3 regions of the Chryseobacterium sp. HNCC26DJ240 genome follow, and region 3 is predicted to be linked to each of the others. Evidence: riboswitches for the same ligand, from Rfam matches in the RefSeq annotation. Region 3 holds a riboswitch; each other region holds the start of a gene.
What was found. A riboswitch is a leader RNA that binds a small molecule or an ion and turns the genes downstream of it on or off. The one in region 3 is predicted to bind cobalamin.
Positions count from the first base shown of each region.

Region 1 (6,115 bases), on a different contig from region 3:
TCCGTTGACGGTAATGATTTCTTCAGGATCCTGACTCAACGGAATGCTTGTAATGTATGCTAAAGTGGTAGCATCGTGTACAGAAACGTCTTGAGTCGTTTGAGTTCCCCAGTTGCTGGTGTAGATTTTTCCGTTGGCTATCGTTGTATATCTCGGCTGTGTTACATTAGTTGTGATTACGGCTGATTTTACAAAACTGGCTCTGTTGGCAACTACTATTTTGTTTGAATTATTTACGACCAGATAAGACTTGTCTCCATTAAAATAAATCGACTGCAAGATATCTCCCAATGCCTCTCCGTTATTAGCTAGGCTGTAAACATTATTGGTGACGTTATTATTGACATCGATATATGAAATTTCTGCATTGTTTCCGAAAAAGTTTCCTTCACTAGACACAATATATCCGTTAGAATATTGTGCAGATACCAGTGTAAAACCTGCCACGACGAAGCTTAACTTTAAGATTTTAGAGTAAAATTGTTTCATTTTTCTTGAATTATTTTTGATTTTAAATTATTTATATAAAAAAGTTAAATGGCCGGGGATGTCGCCAGTTTGTACTTTCCATTTCAGCTTTCCGAATTTGTTGTAGCAGAAAAGCTCGCCGGATGAAGTGTAATCTTTGGCATCGCCAATAAAAATATCCCCATTTTCAGGATTGGCAGCGATACCGTAAGGGATTACAATTTGAGATTGAGTGCCGTCTGTGATGAAATTGCTGCTCGTTTGTGCGAAAGTATCGGTATTGATAATTCCGTAACCGCTGGATGTTCCGCCTGATGTGTATTCGTAACTGAAATAGTATAGTCTGTTTTCAATAATAGAAAAGTCACTTACAGGAATATTGATTTCCTGAATCACCTGATCATTTTGAGGATTTAAAACAAAAAGCTTTGGCGAAATACTTCCGAAATTTCCCCGTGAAGTCACCCAAAGTTTTCCTGTATCGTCTTTTTTAATTTTACTTAAATTGATGGCAACAGGAATTTTTTTAATCTCAGTAAAAGTATTCAGGTCAATTACAGAAACCGTGTTGTCATAATCCGGATAGCTGTATCCGCCTGAGTTGGCAACGTAAAGTTTATCGCCCACCACTTCAAGTTCTTCAGGCTGTTTTCCTACGTAAACCTGACCGACAATCTGCAGCGTATTTACGTCCACTTTCACCACATAACCTGGTTGCGAAACTCCGACTGCACCACCGTAAGAGGAGATGTAAGCGTAATTATTATGAAAATTAATAAAGCGGCAGTTCTGAACCTGAATTTCACCGATATGTTTGGCTGTTTTAGCGTCCATTACTTCCACAAAATTGGAAAGATTAATTACTGCATACAGTTTATCCTTATATACTTTAATGTCATTTCCCACGTCGCCAAGGCTGTTTACAACGGTTGGGTTCTGGGCATTGTAATAATTTTTGGTAAAAGCTCCCGTGGTGTAATCAAAGAAATCGATGGATGCTTTATTACTTCCCATATTTCCCTCATTCAATACGTAGAGCCCTTTAATGTTGATGTTTTCAGGCTCCTGAACTCCTGAAACTGTAGCTCCGTAGTTGATGTAATCGTAATCTTCTCTACAAGAATGAATACTGAGAATTAAAAGGAAGGCAAAAAGTAACTGTAATTTTTTCATTTTTAAATCTCGCTTTTAAAAGTTGACCCTTAAGTTAACACGGTAATTTCTTCCCGGCATCGGATAATTTTTGATGACGCTGTAGTTTTGGTCTAAAAGATTATTTACCTCAAGTCCAAGTCTGAACTTCCAGTTTTTCATTTTAAATTCCCGCGTTCCTGAAATATCACTGCTGTACCATGGCTGCTCATAATTTTCAGGAATATTCTCAGACATATTGTAACGCTCGCCTACATAGATGTAACTGTAATTGAGTTGCCATTCTTTGTATGTAATTCCCAAAAGCATGCTTCCGTTGTGTTTTGCAGTGTATGGAATCTGATTTCTGTAATAGGAAGTTATGTTGTTTTTTGTAACATTTAAAGCTTCCGTAAAAGTATAGGTAAAACGGCTGCTGAATAACAGATTTTCTGAAAGCAACCAAATCGCCTGTGCCGAAACATCTGCGCCTTTAATTTCAACTTCACCCAGATTCGTCATCGTCCAGCGGAACTGCTGGCCTTTCGGATAAGCGATAATTTTATCCTGAACCCTGTTGTAATAAGCATCAGCGATGATATTGAAGTTCTGTAAAACGCCTGTTTTAAAATCTTTATTAAAGGTAAAACCTAAATCGTATTGGTTGGTAAATTCAGGTTTCAGCTGCGAACTTCCGACTTCTGCATAATACAAGTCATTAAAAGTAGGCATCCTGAAAATTCTTTTATAAAAACCGTGAACTTTAAAATCTGCTGCAAACGGCTGGTAGGATGCAAAAACAGTCGGTGTAAATTCTGAACGGTTCTGCGGAACCGAAAAAGTTGTGTTCTCAATTTTCTCCTGAACAAAAGTTCCCAAAACACTTCCCTGAATTTTAAATTTATTGAAATCAAACTGAGTTGCCAAAGCAATCAGCTCGGTATGTCTTTGAGGATAAGCAAACTGTCGTAAGTTGGCATCCAAAGTATTGTATTGATAATCTGCCGAAAGATTGATCTTCCAGAATTTGTATGGCGAATATTGTTGAGCAGTTGAAACATAAAATTCCTGTTGCTTGTAAATATTGTCAATAAATAAGGGTGTTCCTCCGGGATTATCATTGTAATATCTGGTGTAATCATCAGCAAATTTAGAATTGATCTGAAACTTGTATTTGGATGAAATTTCCTTCTCAAAACTTCCCTGCACAAAAAAGTTTTTATCCCATTGTCTGCTTGAAGAAATATCCCCATTTCTGATAATAGCGCCCGGAACTCCTCTCTCAGAATCGTAATAATAACCTTTCAGTTTCCAAATTCCGTTATTGATTTTCCCGAAAACACCGGCCTCAGCACGGAGGGATTCGATGTCGCCGTTTTCTCTGATTCCGCTTCGTTCCCACCCCAGACTTCCGTCGGGTAAAGCTACTTTTTGATGAAATTTATATCGTCCGTGTCCTGTAAGATATTCCGTATTTAAAGAAATACTGATGTTATCCGTCAGTTTCTGTTCCAATAAAATGGAAGGATTTACCACACCAAAAGATCCCGAACGGTAATTAAAATTGACATTCGTTTTCTTTGAACCTGTAAAAAATGGAGTTCTGCTACGCAAATAAATAGATCCCGAAGAACCAAAGTCTTTGGCCGCCTGAAAAATTTCGCTTTTCTGTCCGTTATAGAGAGAAATAGATTCTAAATTATCCAAAGAAAATCTTCCAAGGTCAACGGTTCCGTTTTGAGCATTACCCACAGGAATTCCATCATAGAAAACCCCAACGTGCTGCGTTCCCATCGCACGGATATTTACCGTTTTCATCCCACCGATTCCGCCATAATCCTTCACCTGAATTCCGGAAAAATAACGTACGGCATCAGCAACAGAAGTGCTGTTGAGCTTTTCCAGTTCTGCTCCGGAGAGTTTCTGTGAAGAAATGACTCCTGTTTCCTGACGCTTTCTGTTAAAAATAATATCCCGTATTACTGTGGTTTCAATACTGTCGGTTTCTGTTTTTTGTGCGAAAACAGTTGCTGGTACAGCGAGCATCATTAGCAGGGCAGAAGAGTAAAAATATTTCATTCAGTTTAAATAAAATTCAGAAGAATTCCTTTGAATGAAAAAGGTAGAAGGTAATAACCTGTTTTGCAAAATGCAAAAAGGAAAAGAGACCGACTGCGCTTCATTCCACGAAAGCTTCATCAAAAAAATGCTTTAGAAAGGTATCTGACTTATATTTTCTCGATTTCAGAAAAATACTTACAGTAGCGGGTCTGCTTCGGATTCACACCGAATTCCCTTTTTAAAACGTTGCAAATTTAAGCTTTTAAATAAGAACTGACAATGAGAAATTAATAATTTAAGAATGCCTTTTTTAAAAATTCTACAAAAAGCTTGAGTCAAAATAAAACGGCAGTAAATCTTTTACCGAACTGACTTTGTATATTTCATCGGTAAGGCTCGCAAAATAGATTTCAATATTCTGGTTCTGTTTGGTTTCGTATTCCATTAAACTCTGACGGCAGTTGCCACAAGGTGGAATAGGAGGTGTTTTTTCTGAAGATTTTCTCGGACCACCCACAACAAAAATTTTACTGATTTTCTCATTCGGAAAATTGGCAGCCACCCAATAAATTGCAGTTCGCTCAGCACAAAGTCCCGACGGAAACGCGGCATTCTCCTGGTTGTTACCTGAAAAAATTTCACCGTTTTCAAGAAGCACAGCGCAGCCGACCAAAAAATCGGAGTAGGGAGCATAAGCATTTTCTCTTGCTTTTTTTGCAGCTTCCAAAAGGGAAATTTCGGTTTCGGTCAACTCGTTTTTTGCAGTAAAATGCTCAAAATGGATCTGAAAATCTTTTTTCATTCAAATTAAATAAAGGGAGCTAAAAGTAAAACAATTTCCAACGGTGACAAAATTTGTTTTATTGTAAATCAAAAATCCCACAAGACTAAACGTTAACACTGATAATTACACACACGCAACAAAACCCGAAGGGTTTAATACGAGTAGCCGTAGGTGAAACCTATGGTTAAAAAACATTTGCATCGAACAGAACCCGCAGGGTTCAATATCAATAACCGTAATAGAAATCTATAGTCAATGAATCGAATATGCAACAGAACCCGCTGGGTTCAACAATCTTCCATCTCCCATCTCCCGCCTTCCATCTTCCAACAAATTCCTCCCCAACTCTCACTGTTATTTCGTATTTTTAAATTTTTAAAACAAAACTTCATGTTATACACACCAATCAACTTCAGAAATGTAGAACTTAAAAACCGCTGGGTAATGTCGCCAATGTGCATGTACAGCAGCGATAACGGACTTGCAAACGACTTTCATTTCGTACATTACGTAAGCCGTGCGCAGGGCGGAACCGGACTTATCTTTGTGGAAGCCACAGCTGTCGAACCAAAAGGAAGAATCACCAATCACTGCATGGGAATCTGGAATGATGAGCAGGCAAACGCATTGAAACGAATTGTTGATTTCGTGCATCAGAATACAGAATCCAAAATAGGAATTCAGCTGGCACACGCAGGACGAAAAGGTTCTACATGGGAAAACAAACAGATTTCTCTTGAAGAAGGCTGGGAAACATTAGCTCCAAGCCCAATTCCTTATCACCCGACTGAGAGAATTCCTCATGTTTTAACTGTTGAGGAAATCAAGGAGCAGGTTCAGAATTTTAAAGTTGCAGCCCAAAGAGCTGTGGATGCTGGTTTTGATGTGATTGAAATTCATGCGGCACACGGTTATTTGGTGCATCAGTTTCTTTCACCACTTTCCAATACGAGAACAGATGAATACGGCGGAAGTTTTGAAAACAGAATTCGTTTTTTACTTGAAATTGTTGACGCTGTCAATGAAGAATTAAATGAAAATGTTGCTTTGTTTGTAAGAATTTCAGGAACAGAATATGCAGAAAACGGATGGGATATTGAAGACAGTGTGGCCCTTGCAAAAGTTCTGAAAGATCACAGTGTTAATTTAATAGATGTTTCAAGCGGTGGAAATATTCACGGTGCAAAAATCGAAGTTAAACCAATGTATCAGGTTCATTTATCGGGTCAGGTGAAAAAAGAAGCTGATGTAAAAACAGGAACTGTAGGATTAATTACCAGCGCCGAACAGGCCGAATATATTATGGGACAAAATGAAGCAGATTTGATTTTTGTGGCAAGAGAAATTCTCCGAAATCCGTTTTTGGCAGTTCAAAGTTCGTTTTCAGCGCACAAAGATTGCTTCTTTCCTCACCAATACCTCCGTGCAAAATTGTAATTAAAAGAAATACATTCAGCCTTAACCTTAACCTCAGCCTCAAAAATGAAAATCGAAGATTATATGCTCTCATGCCCAAGCAAGAAATTTTTAGGAATAGAATGCTTTGGATGTGGCACTCAAAGGGCGATTTTGCTGGTTTTTCAGGGTAAGTTTGTGGAAGCATTTCACATGTTTCCGGCGGTGTATACACTTTTGCTTTTTTTTGCAACAGTAATTCTCACATTTGTAGAC
Region 1 covers NZ_JBXUGK010000001.1:657,994-664,108, forward strand. Annotated here, with positions in the region: gene AC2A1G_RS02985 (DUF5074 domain-containing protein) at 1-489, opposite strand, end outside; gene AC2A1G_RS02990 (YncE family protein) at 517-1,641, opposite strand; gene AC2A1G_RS02995 (TonB-dependent receptor plug domain-containing protein) at 1,657-3,678, opposite strand; cobalamin riboswitch at 3,797-3,932, opposite strand; gene cdd (cytidine deaminase) at 3,980-4,462, opposite strand; gene AC2A1G_RS03005 (NADH:flavin oxidoreductase/NADH oxidase) at 4,835-5,881, shown strand; gene AC2A1G_RS03010 (DUF2752 domain-containing protein) at 5,927-6,115, shown strand, end outside.
Region 1: linked by a shared signal. The riboswitch ahead of AC2A1G_RS02995 (TonB-dependent receptor plug domain-containing protein) and the one ahead of metE (5-methyltetrahydropteroyltriglutamate--homocysteine S-methyltransferase) in region 3 are both predicted to bind cobalamin.

Region 2 (6,115 bases), on a different contig from region 3:
TTTATAAATTTCTGTGTTATATTTTTAATTTCAATGAAATAAATTCCCTTTGCCAAATCATGTACATCTACGAATGATTGCGATGTCTTTCCCGTCTTTACTATTTGTCCGGTAACTGAATAAATTTCATATTTTTCATCAGAAAAAAGATCCGAAATAAAGAGTTTTTCAGTTGTGGGATTGGGGTAAATATTAAATTTTTCATACTCTGTTTCATCGGTTGACAAAACTTCGGGGGCAACTTTAACTACCCAAATGTCGGAATAAGTAGGATTTCCATAATGAAAAGAAACATCACCATTATTAGAAAAAGAACGGCCATTCATAATAAATCCACCATCAGTTGTTTGGCTCATAGATTGTCCATAATCGAGTAACCTGCCACCCATGGATTTTTGCCATATAATATTTCCTACATTGTTTATTCTTACAATCCAAAAATTTCCCGATCCACCTGAATTCCCAACTGTATCGCCATCTGTGGACGAAGAGTATCCTGCAAATGTATACCCACCATTTGGCATCTCTTTAATAGAATACGCACCATCACCACCGGTACCACCTAGCGATTTTTGCCACTGAATAATTCCGTTTACATTTAGCTTGACGATCCAGGCGTCATAAGATATCGCCGAGCCATGATGTCCCGATACGTCACCATCATTTGACTGACTTGAACCAGCAAATATATATCCGCCATCGTTTGTTTGAATTATAGACTGTGGAATATCATTACCGCTCCCACCATATGATTTTTGCCATTGAATAACTCCATTACTACCTAATTTTACAATCCAGGTATCGTTACCCCCGTAATGAGAAGTTACATCGCCACTTATCGCATCTGTCACCCCGGCTACAATATATCCACCGTCAATCGTTTGTCGTATGGAAGAAGAATAATCATAACCTGAAATATTCCCCAAGGTTTTATCCCACTGAATTATACCCGTACTATCAATTTTTACAATCCAATAATTTGAATAATTAACAGGTGGCACTGTAATATCACCATTATTAGACATTGTTGAACCGCCAATAATATATCCACCATCTGCAGTTTGCATTATTGAAGATCCAATATCGACGCTTGAACCACCAATTGATTTCTGCCATTCAATATTTCCAGTATCACTCAATTTCACAATCCAAATATCACTGTAAGTTCCTACCGTTCCATGATGATTTGTTATATCACCATCTACAGAACTAGATTCTCCTACTACAACATATCCACCATCTGCAGTTTGCTGAACTGCATGAGGCATATCATATCCACTACCACCTAACGACTTCTGCCATTGAATGTTACCTGCAACATCTAATTTTACAACCCAATAATCTCCATCACCATGATTTCCGGTAACATCACCATTTATTGATGGTGAATAACTTGCAAGAATTGATCCACCGTCTGTTGTAGCCCATACAGCCTGACCTTGATCCCAATCTGTTCCTCCTAATGTTTTTTGCCATTGGATAGGAGGTGCTATTTGAGCTTTTGTAAGAAAGCCTGACAATACAATTATAATCGAAAATAATTTTTTCATATAAAAAATCAGTTTTTTTTCAATGAGAACTTAATAGATAAATTTAACAGCAAAAATAAGATATTTTGTTTCCTTCGTACATGTGTTTGATCAATAAATCATATGTCATTGACAAATTAATTATAGATTAAAAAATATTAATTGAAAATGATGACATACATAATTTTAATGTATTAATTTTTGACAATTATCTCCCGAAAAATATTTAATTTATATCTTTGAGCTAAATATTCTTTCAAATGACTTTCATCAACAAAGCAGTTTTATCTTTATTCAGTATATTTTCGTTCAGTTTAATCGATGCGCAAAACAAAATTCCGTTTGGAGTTGTAAAGGCACAGGAAGGTTATGCGATGGTGCGTGTACACAAGGAAGATTACCGCAAAATCGTTGATAAAATCAGAATGAAAAAAGGCGATGTTTTCGTTTACGTAAAACCCGCTCCCGGAGAAACAGAATGGATTTGGATCAAATATCCTGAAAAAACCGACGACGAAAAACCATTCGTCAGATACGACAGCCTTACAAAAGAAGGTATGGTCAACAAAGACCGTGTCGCTTTCATCGATCAGCTTCCGAAATTTACACCTTCAAAATCTAAAAACGGAAGATCTTACACATTTACAGATAATTCCAATGAAAAACTTCCGACTGCACAACGTACGAAAGTAGTGATCGACATCTACCCTTCCAACGCCAGTTTTAAAAGACAGGAAAAAGATGCCGACGGAAACATCATTAAAATTGATAAAGCAAAACCTTGGGGCATCGGAAAAACCCTGCCTGAAGGCCTGACAGAAGTAAAATCCATTCGTGTACAGCAGCCAGGGCGAGGAACTGTTTTTGTGCGTGACGCTATTAAAAATTTATTTGATCCAACAACCGATTTCGAAAACATTGGTGTAACAGCGATGGATGCCGATCATATTTACATTTATATGATCAACGGAAAAGGCGAAAACAGATACACCACTTTCTGGACAGTGAAGGAAGGAAAAGTAATAAGTCAGATTATTTACAACAATCCTGAATAGTTTTGCAATTTTAAACGTTAAGATCATTAATCGGTTAAGCTTTTTTAAGAATCAATAAAATTGATTTAAGAGTAATGCTTAATCATTTACCTCGGTAAACCTTAAAAAATCTGCAGTCAGTTTGTTCTTAACAACTTAATCTTTCTTAATGGTTCAAATTTTCCGCAGCTACTTAGAAAAAAGATTACCCTAATTTAAATCAAACTTTATTTGTACTTTTGCCGACGGAAAATCACCGAAAATGATCTTCCAGGAAACTGGTTTTGCTTAGCCGCAAATGAAAAGGGAATCGTGTGAAAATCACGAACTGTCGCGCAACTGTAAAGTAACCTAAGTCTTTATAAAAACCACTGTGCACAAGGCATGGGAAGGAATAGAGATGTTACAAGTCAGGAGACCTGCCTGTTTCTTCAAACAAAAAACTTTCGCGATCTGAAGTTTATTGATCAAATGTTATTTCGGGAATTCTCGTTCCTGAAAGATTCTTTTTGTTTCAGTAAAGTTCATTTTTCGCACAAATTTATAATGAAATATGACTACAGAAGAAAGAATTGATGCCTCGGAAACCCGAATTTTCAAAGCCGTTTTTCCCAACACAACCAATCATTACGACACGCTTTTCGGAGGAACTGCCATGCAGCTGATGGACGAAGTTGCCTTTATCACGGCCACAAGATTTGCCAGAAAACGTGTGGTAACCGTAAGCAGTGATAAAATTGATTTTAAAAAACCAATTCCTGCCGGAACTATTGTAGAATTAATCGGAAAGGTTTCTCACGTGGGAAAAACGAGTATGAAAGTGAATGTTGAGATTTTTACCGAACAGATGTATTCTTACGAAAGAGAAAAGGCGATTACAGGCGATTTTACCTTTGTAGCCATCGACGAATTTAAGAAACCAATTCAAATTTTATAATAGATGAACGGTAGTTTTTGACTGCCACTTATCACTTTCAGTCTTTATTTAAAAGGTTTCGGAAAACTTAACTGTTCGCTGAAACCTTTTTCTATTTCTTTAAATAAGATCTAAATTTCGGTTTCTGAGAGACACAATCATTTAATGATGACTGGAGTCGTCTACATGATTATATATTGTATTGTTAATTCGGATTGAACTGAATATTGAAATTCTTTAAATAATCCTCAATGGGTTCCATTCCCATTTCTTTTCTTCTGTCGTTCACAGTTTCAGGATTTTCTAATTTATATAATTTACCATTTTTTATTTGTGAACCATATATTTGGGGGTTTCCTTCGTCCATTAACATCCTATCTTTCATCAATGCGTACTGTCCTTTAGATAAGTCTCCATTTTCAACAGCTTTCTCTACTTGTGGAAAATACTTTTTTCTGATTTCTTCAGTACTATGTTGCAGTCCCAACCAGATGGCGTCCATTTGTCTTTGATCGACCTCTTTTAATGTTGGCATACCACACTTTTCAATAATGCTGATCACTAATTCCTGATTCCTATGATCTTCTTTAGCGTATTTGATGAGTTCATTTGATTTTCTGATCCTCTGGTCACTTTCTAAAACTTCGCTCAGGATTTGACGTTTTTTGCTGCAATCGACTTCAATAATATTTACTGAACCTACATAGACAAATTTATCCTTATTCATATAAAGGAATATTGCTATCATTACAACAAGAGCGGTTAGTATGCTGAATAATATCTTTTTTATTTTCATTTCTATTTCTACTTTTGTACCATATTCCTAAATAGGTTGAACATTTTCGGAATATGACACAAAAGTAGGAATTATTATTAACTGTCGGAATAAAATATAGCTAATGTTTTCTTGCTTGGCCGAAAAAAGTTACCCACATTTTCTTACCGACTTTTTACCAACAACAACATTACTTTTTGAATCTATCTTATATATATATGGCTAAGATTATTTCAACTACTCATCACAAAGGAGGTGTTGCAAAATGCTTCGACAGGCTCAGCATGACATCTCTAATACTAAACGTTTAAAACTTATGTATTTTCAGGCTGAGTTCGTCGAAGCCTTAGTGTTTTAAATAAAATTTGAAATCAGACTAAACTTTAAGAAAATCAGCTCAATTACCAAAATCTGCGTGAGATTCCATTTATCTTAAAACTTTTAACGCTTCCAAATTAAGATTCATTAAGTGATGAAAGGCTTCTTCCATTTCTTCTGATGCTCTGCAGATAGCGTTTTCAAGGATTTTTCTTACCTGGGCTTCGGTTACTTTGGCTTCAGTCCAGCTTTTTCCGGAAGTGTGTGAGTTTAAAATGAAAGGCATAATTCTGTCGATGGCACAAGCAAAAATAGCATCCGGCGTTTCTTCTTCCTCAAATTCTAGCCAGAGATTAAAGAATTCTGAACGGATGGGTTCATCTAAAATTCCGAAAATCTTTTGTGCAGACAATTTTTCTCTTTCAAATTTTCCTACCATTGCAACTTCATCAAAAATGAACGTGTCGCCCGCTTCAATTTCCACCAAATCGTGAATGGAAAGCATTCTGATGACTCTCAAAAGATCAATATCTGCTCTGTTTTTAGCATAAGGAAATAAGATCTGAGCCAAAATAATAATCTGCCACGAATGTTCTGCAGTATTTTCTCTTCGGGAATCGTCGGCATTATAATTTCTTCGTTGAACGTTTTTCAAAGCATCAACAGCGATGATAAAATCGATTTCTTTTTGAATTTTCATGTGTAGATTTTATTTTTTTTTATTTGTCAGATGTTATCGCCCAATCTTCATAGTTGCTTGCTTATAAAGTTTTTTATGGGCGATTTCATGGTTCAAAAATAATAAAACAGGATGGAAATTTGGTTTTAATTAAAATTAAATATTTTTCAACTAAAAATTATTAAACTGAAAATCAACACATTAAATATAAATATAAATTTATTTTACTACTTTGTATTGCATAATACCATTCTATTTATATATCTTTGTAATGTAAAATCGAAATAGGTTCAACTAGCTAGGAGCTGAAAATCGAAAATTATAACCAATTAATTAAACCTTATTACCAATGAATACCGAAAATACCAAAGCGCAAATGCGAAAAGGGATTCTGGAATTCTGTATTTTGAGCCTCATCAATAACCGTGAAATGTATGTTTCTGATTTGATAGACGAGCTGAAAAAAGGAAAACTGGATGTAGTGGAAGGAACCCTCTACCCTCTTCTTACAAGACTGAAAAACGGAGAATTTCTCTCTTACAGATGGGAAGAATCTACAGGAGGACCACCCAGAAAGTATTACCAAATTACAGAAAAAGGCAAAATGTTTTTATCTGAACTTCAAATTACCTGGAAAGAATTGACAGATTCTGTAAACCAAATCACTCAAAAACTTTAAAAACAAAAGCTATGAACAAAACACTCTCTATAGGACTCGCCGGTTTTTCTTTCACGATAGAAGAACACGCATATATAAAACTCAGCGATTATCTGAATGCCCTGAGAAGCTCTCTGGATGTTGCTGAAGCAGACGAGGTAATGCACGACATCGAAATCAGAATGGTAGAAATCTTTAAAGAAACT
Region 2 covers NZ_JBXUGK010000005.1:97,414-103,528, forward strand. Annotated here, with positions in the region: gene AC2A1G_RS11070 (T9SS type A sorting domain-containing protein) at 1-1,550, opposite strand, end outside; gene AC2A1G_RS11075 (hypothetical protein) at 1,790-2,584, shown strand; cobalamin riboswitch at 2,826-3,004, shown strand; gene AC2A1G_RS11080 (acyl-CoA thioesterase) at 3,117-3,500, shown strand; gene AC2A1G_RS11085 (DUF6624 domain-containing protein) at 3,685-4,206, opposite strand; gene AC2A1G_RS11090 (HD domain-containing protein) at 4,682-5,272, opposite strand; gene AC2A1G_RS11095 (PadR family transcriptional regulator) at 5,601-5,930, shown strand; gene AC2A1G_RS11100 (PspC domain-containing protein) at 5,942-6,115, shown strand, end outside.
Region 2: linked by a shared signal. The riboswitch ahead of AC2A1G_RS11080 (acyl-CoA thioesterase) and the one ahead of metE (5-methyltetrahydropteroyltriglutamate--homocysteine S-methyltransferase) in region 3 are both predicted to bind cobalamin.

Region 3 (6,115 bases):
AATAAGAAGCTTTAAAATAAAAATGCTACAACCTACAATAAACATTGAAAAAACAGAAATTTTATCTGATAATTGGTACACTTTGAAAAAAGTAACTTTCAACATCAAAAAAGAAAACGGACAAACCGAAACACACAGTCGTGAAGCCTATGACAGAGGCAACGGAGCCGTCATTTTGCTGTATAATATCAATTCTAAAAATGTAATTTTAACGAGACAATTCCGTCTTCCCACTTACATCAACGGTAACTCAACAGGAATGCTGATTGAAGCATGTGCCGGACTTTTGGACAACGATAATCCTGAAGACTGCATAAAAAGAGAGACAGAGGAAGAAACCGGATATAAAATTTCTAAAGTTGAAAAAATATTTGAAGCCTACATGTCGCCAGGATCTGTGACGGAAATTCTGCATTTTTTTATCGCCGAATATGCTGATGACATGAAAATAAACGATGGTGGCGGACTTGAAGAAGAGGGCGAAAACATTGAAGTTCTGGAAATTAATATTGAAAAATCTCTTGAAATGATTGATTCAGGAGAGATAAAAGATGCAAAGACAATTATGCTGCTTCAGCATTTGCGTCTTAAAAATTTAATTTAAATTTATTAAAATCACCCATTATGAAAATTCGTTTTTTGATGATATTTTGTTTAAGTTTTTCGGCGATGGTATTTGCTCAGAAGAGTCAAACCTTAAGCCCTAAGGACAAAAAAATCATCGAATATTTTGAGAAAAATTATAAAAAGCAAAACTTAAAAAAATTTGGCGGAACTATTACGGTTAACAATAATTCTGTGAGTTTTGATAAGAAAACGGTAACCTTTGATCCTACTGAAAAAAATATTCAAATCATTCTGAAAAACGGTTTGATTTATCCACAACTCATCTCAGATTATCAGGCAGAAAAATACAAAGAAGAAACTACAGACCGCACCCAGAAGCGTTTTATGAAAATCCAGAAAGACTGGAAAGCCGCTTTTGATATTAAAAGTTTAAAGTTGAGCCAGCTTCAGGAATTAACTTATTTTAAAGGTAATGAGCGTGTAAAAAGATTTAAAGTCATTTCAAAAAACAGCAATCTTCCCAATTCTGTTACCTATTTTTTTGAACTTACCAATGATAAAGCCACCGCCCAAACAAGTCTGGAAGATTTTGTGAATGGTGCAAAACTGACGTTTTTTGAGCAGGAGTGGTACGAGTAAAATGATTTAGTAAAAGAAAATTTATAATGGCACGGAATAGTGAATGAATAATCTAAAAATACAGAGGGAAAATTTAGATGGAAAAGGAAATATTGTCGGAGCAATCATGCTTGGTAGTCTTTCTGGTATTGCCATATCCATGTCAATTATTGAATGGCAATCCGGAATTCCGGCTGTGATTTTCGCCGCTTTATTTTTCGTTTTAAATAAATTATTTTTCAAAAAATTTATACTAAACATCATTACCACATTAATATTCATTGTTTTAACAAGTTTTATATTTGATTTTTCTACAATGATGTGTATAGCAAACTGTTTACTCTTATCATGTGTATATTTTTTTATTTGGTTAATAAAGAAACTTAGGGTAAAAAAAAACGATGACATTTTTGAAATCAATTCACACTTTATTAAATGTATTTCGACGAAATCTTCCGATTACAAAGGGTATGCATTGAACCCTTCAGCTTATTTAAAAACCTTTCCACTGAAGCAAATAAAATCTGTTACGATAAAGAAGAAATTTCTGCAATTTACTTTTGAAAATGAAACAATTACTCCTCGGGAACTCACCCATCAGGAAGTTTTAGATATTTATGAATTTGTACGTAAAAAATTTCCTCAATTAAGTGCATAACTGAATGAAGAAAATACTGCTTATCTTTTTGGTTTCTTTAAATCTGATACATTGTAAAAAAGAAACACAGGAACAGATAACAACTCACGTTAAATTTGAAAAGAAAACTACGGAAAATCATACATCAAATGAAGACATTCAATATTTTGAGTTTAAACCAGATTCTATATCGAATGTAAATCTCAAAGGATTTGATGTGATTAGTTCATTTTCCTATCAAGGAAATAAATTTGTTACGGGATATTTTACACCTGTAGACGGAAAAATCGTCAATCCAGATTCGGAAACTGATTACGGACAACGGCTATTGGTTTTGAATAACAAAAATGAAATTATATTTAAAGGTCGAGGTTCCGGCGACACCTATTTATATCAGCCAAAATTTTACAAGAACAATTCGAACAATAAGGTCTTAATCATTTGTCAAATGGCTTTTGAATATTTCTTCGGCGGCGAAGCTTTTTTACTCAAAAACAATAAAATTCAGTACATCGGAAATTTAGATATTGAATCGGATGATATGGATAAATCTTTAACTGATATTATTAATATCGAAGAAGCAAGCAGTGACATTATCTTTAGTTTTAAATCTGATTCTTTATTATTAAAACCTGGAAGCGAAGATATTATGATACCCAACAACAACGTAAGATATATATACAAAAACTCTCGACTTACTTTGAAAAGATAATGCTATGTAAAAAGTCGCCATTCTCTATCAAATAAAAGCTTCACATTAAATACTCAAACCATGCGTATTCTTCACCTCCGCCATCACAAAAGTGCTGTGCGTACTGCCGATAGAATCTACGCTTCCCAATTTATTGAAAACAAAATCCTGATAATGTTTCATATCTCTTACCTGAACTTTTAAGAGAAAATCAAAATCGCCGGAAATATTATAGCATTCAGCAACTTCATCGATATTCAGAATATCTTCTACAAAGCGGTTTCCCACCGAACGGTCATGAATTTTCAGTTTGATTTGACAAAAAACGGTGAAACCCCGATTCAGTTTTTCGGCTTCCAAAACTGCAGAATAATGTTTGATATAACCTTCATTTTCCAGTCTTTTTACACGTTCAAAAACAGGTGATGTTGAAAGATTAATTTCAGCAGCGAGTTCTTTCACGGTCAGCTTTGCATTCTTTTGAAGGATTCTCAAGAGCTGCACATCCTTTTCATCTAGCTTTTCCACAGGATAATTTTCTTTTTCAAGGTTTAAAATTCAAATTTAAAGTAATTTATTCTGAAAATATATATTAATAAAGCTTTATTTCCTTTATTTAAACCATTTACCAAAACAAAACACTTCAATAACTACTTTTACAGAACAATTAATCTTTAAAATAAATTTTTAAAAAGGAAAGGGTTTTACGTAAAGTAAATGAAAAGGGAATCGTGTGAAAATCACGAGCTGTCGCGCAACTGTAAATAATATCCCAAAAATTTTTATTGAAAACATATCCACTGTGAAAATGGGAAGGATGATAAAAATTGTTACAAGCCAGGAGACCTGCCTCTTCTGGAAAAAACAGATTTTAAAGATATTTTTTAATCCAAAATCTTTAATTAAAATTAAAAAAATGAAGACACACCTTCTCGGCTACCCGCGTATTGGAGCCAAAAGAGAGCTTAAAAAAGCCAACGAACAGTATTGGGCGGGCAAAATCACATCAGAAGAATTATTAGAAGTCGGAAAAACCATCAGAGAAAACAACTGGAAACTGCAGAAGGAAGCGGGAATTGACCTTATTCCGTGCAACGATTTTTCGTATTATGATCAGGTTTTGGATATGACGTTGACGGTTGGAGCAATCCCTGAACGTTATCAGGAAATTGCTTTGAAAAAGTCTGAACTGGATGTTTATTTTGCAATGGCAAGAGGTTTCCAGAAAGACGGTCTGGATATTACCGCAATGGAAATGACCAAATGGTTTGATACTAATTACCACTACATCGTTCCTGAATTCCAGAAAAATCAGGAGTTTAAATTATTCTCCAACAAAATTATTCAGGAATTTATTGCTGCAAAACAGTCAGGAATCAATGCAAAACCTGTGATTATCGGTTTGCTGACGTATTTATTATTAGGAAAGGAGAAAGAAGAAGGTTTTGATAAATTGGATTTAGCGCAAAACTTAGTTCAGGTTTACATTCAGATTTTAAAAGAACTTGAAAATCACGGTGCGGAATATATTCAGTTTGATGAGCCGTTTTTAGCTTTAGATTTAAATGAAAAAGCGAAAGAAACGTATCAGTTTATATATGCTGAAATCAGAAAACAATTCCCGAAATTGAAGTTAATTGTTGCGACTTATTTTGAAGGATTAAAAGACAATCTTTCATTGGCAACTTCGCTTCCAATCGATGTTTTGCATATTGATTTAGTTCGTTCTCCTGAAGAATTGGATGAAGTTTTAAATACAATCCCTGAAACATTAAGTCTTTCTTTAGGAATCGTGGACGGAAGAAATATCTGGAAAAATGATTTTCAAAATTCATTAAATATTATTAAAACAGCCGTTGAAAAAATTGGTTCAGAAAGAATCTTCATTGCACCATCTTGCTCATTGCTGCACTCTCCTTTTGACCTTGATTCCGAGAAAAATGAAGAAAATTTATCTCCTGAAATCAAGCAATGGCTGGCTTTTGCAAAACAGAAAGTGACTGAAATTGTTAATTTAAAAAAATTGGCTTCAGAAAATCCGGATTATAATGCTTTACAGGCTTTAGCGGAAAATAAAAAAGCGATTGAAAACCGTAAAATTTCAACATTAATTCATAATCAGGACGTGAAAAACCGTGTTGATGTGTCGACTGAAGAAGATGCGCAGAGAAATTCGCCGTTCAATGTAAGGAAGGAGGCTCAGCAAAAAGTTTTGAATCTTCCTTTGTTTCCGACAACAACGATCGGTTCGTTTCCGCAGACACAAGAAGTGAGAAACTGGAGAGCAAAATTCAAAGAAGGTGAATTGAATGCCGAACAATACGATACTTTATTGAAACAGGAAACCGAAAGAACCATCCGTTGGCAGGAGGAAATTGGGATTGATGTATTGGTTCACGGAGAATTTGAGCGAAACGATATGGTAGAATATTTCGGAGAACAATTGGCCGGATTTGCGTTTACACAAAACGGCTGGGTTCAAAGTTATGGAAGCCGTTGCGTGAAACCTCCCATTATTTTCGGAGATGTTCACAGACCGAATCCAATGACGGTTTATTGGTCGGAATATGCTCAATCTTTAACTCAAAAATGGGTAAAAGGAATGTTGACGGGACCTGTGACCATTCTTCAATGGTCTTTTGTGCGTGACGATCAACCTCGTTCAACGACTTGCAAACAGATTGCACTGGCGATTCGTGATGAAGTGAATGATTTGGAAAAAGCGGGGATCAGAATTATCCAGATTGATGAACCAGCAATTCGTGAAGGCCTTCCGTTAAGAAAATCTGACTGGCAGAATTACCTAAAATGGGCAGTTGAAGCATTTAGAATTTCGGCAAGCGGTGTGGAAGATGCGACGCAAATTCATACGCATATGTGTTATTCTGAATTTAATGACATCATCCAAAATATCGCTGATATGGATGCCGATGTGATTACAATTGAATGCTCCAGAAGTCAGATGGAGTTGCTGAAAGCTTTTGCGGATTTCAAATATCCAAACGAAATTGGAACGGGAGTTTATGATATTCACTCGCCAAGAGTTCCGTCCAAAGAGGAAATGGTAGAACTGTTGAAAAAAGCTAAAGCCGTCATTCCGGCACAGCAACTTTGGGTAAATCCTGATTGTGGCCTGAAAACCCGTCATTGGGATGAAACGGAAAAGGCGTTGATAGCGATGGTGGAAGCTTCGAGGGAGATGAGTGAGATTTTTGAAAAGGAAAAAGCTTTATAAGTTCTTTTGAATTTGATTTTAAGAGCAGGGGTTTAGGCTTCTGCTTTTTTGTTTATTCATTAAAATAAATCTAATTTTATAATAAATTAGATACTATGATGCATCAACTTGTAAAAATTGACAATGCGACAATATTTGAAAATTTAATATGCGACTTATTAAACAATGAGTATAAGACAATTTCATTTAAGAAATTTGGAAAGCAAGGACATAATCAAAAAGGAATCGATATTTTTTCAGTTGAACATGATATCGCAGTTCAATGCAAAAAAAAGGATTTAACGAGAAAAGAAAGTATAATCAGAAGAGAATTGTGTAACGATATAGAAAAAGATGTAGAGAAAATTATGTCACAAGACTTAAAAAT
Region 3 covers NZ_JBXUGK010000007.1:83,513-89,627, reverse strand. Annotated here, with positions in the region: gene AC2A1G_RS14660 (TIGR01777 family oxidoreductase) at 1-15, shown strand, start outside; gene nudK (GDP-mannose pyrophosphatase NudK) at 23-604, shown strand; gene AC2A1G_RS14650 (hypothetical protein) at 625-1,206, shown strand; gene AC2A1G_RS14645 (hypothetical protein) at 1,250-1,843, shown strand; gene AC2A1G_RS14640 (hypothetical protein) at 1,848-2,534, shown strand; gene AC2A1G_RS14635 (Lrp/AsnC family transcriptional regulator) at 2,580-3,041, opposite strand; cobalamin riboswitch at 3,196-3,381, shown strand; gene metE (5-methyltetrahydropteroyltriglutamate--homocysteine S-methyltransferase) at 3,430-5,748, shown strand; gene AC2A1G_RS14625 (hypothetical protein) at 5,844-6,115, shown strand, end outside.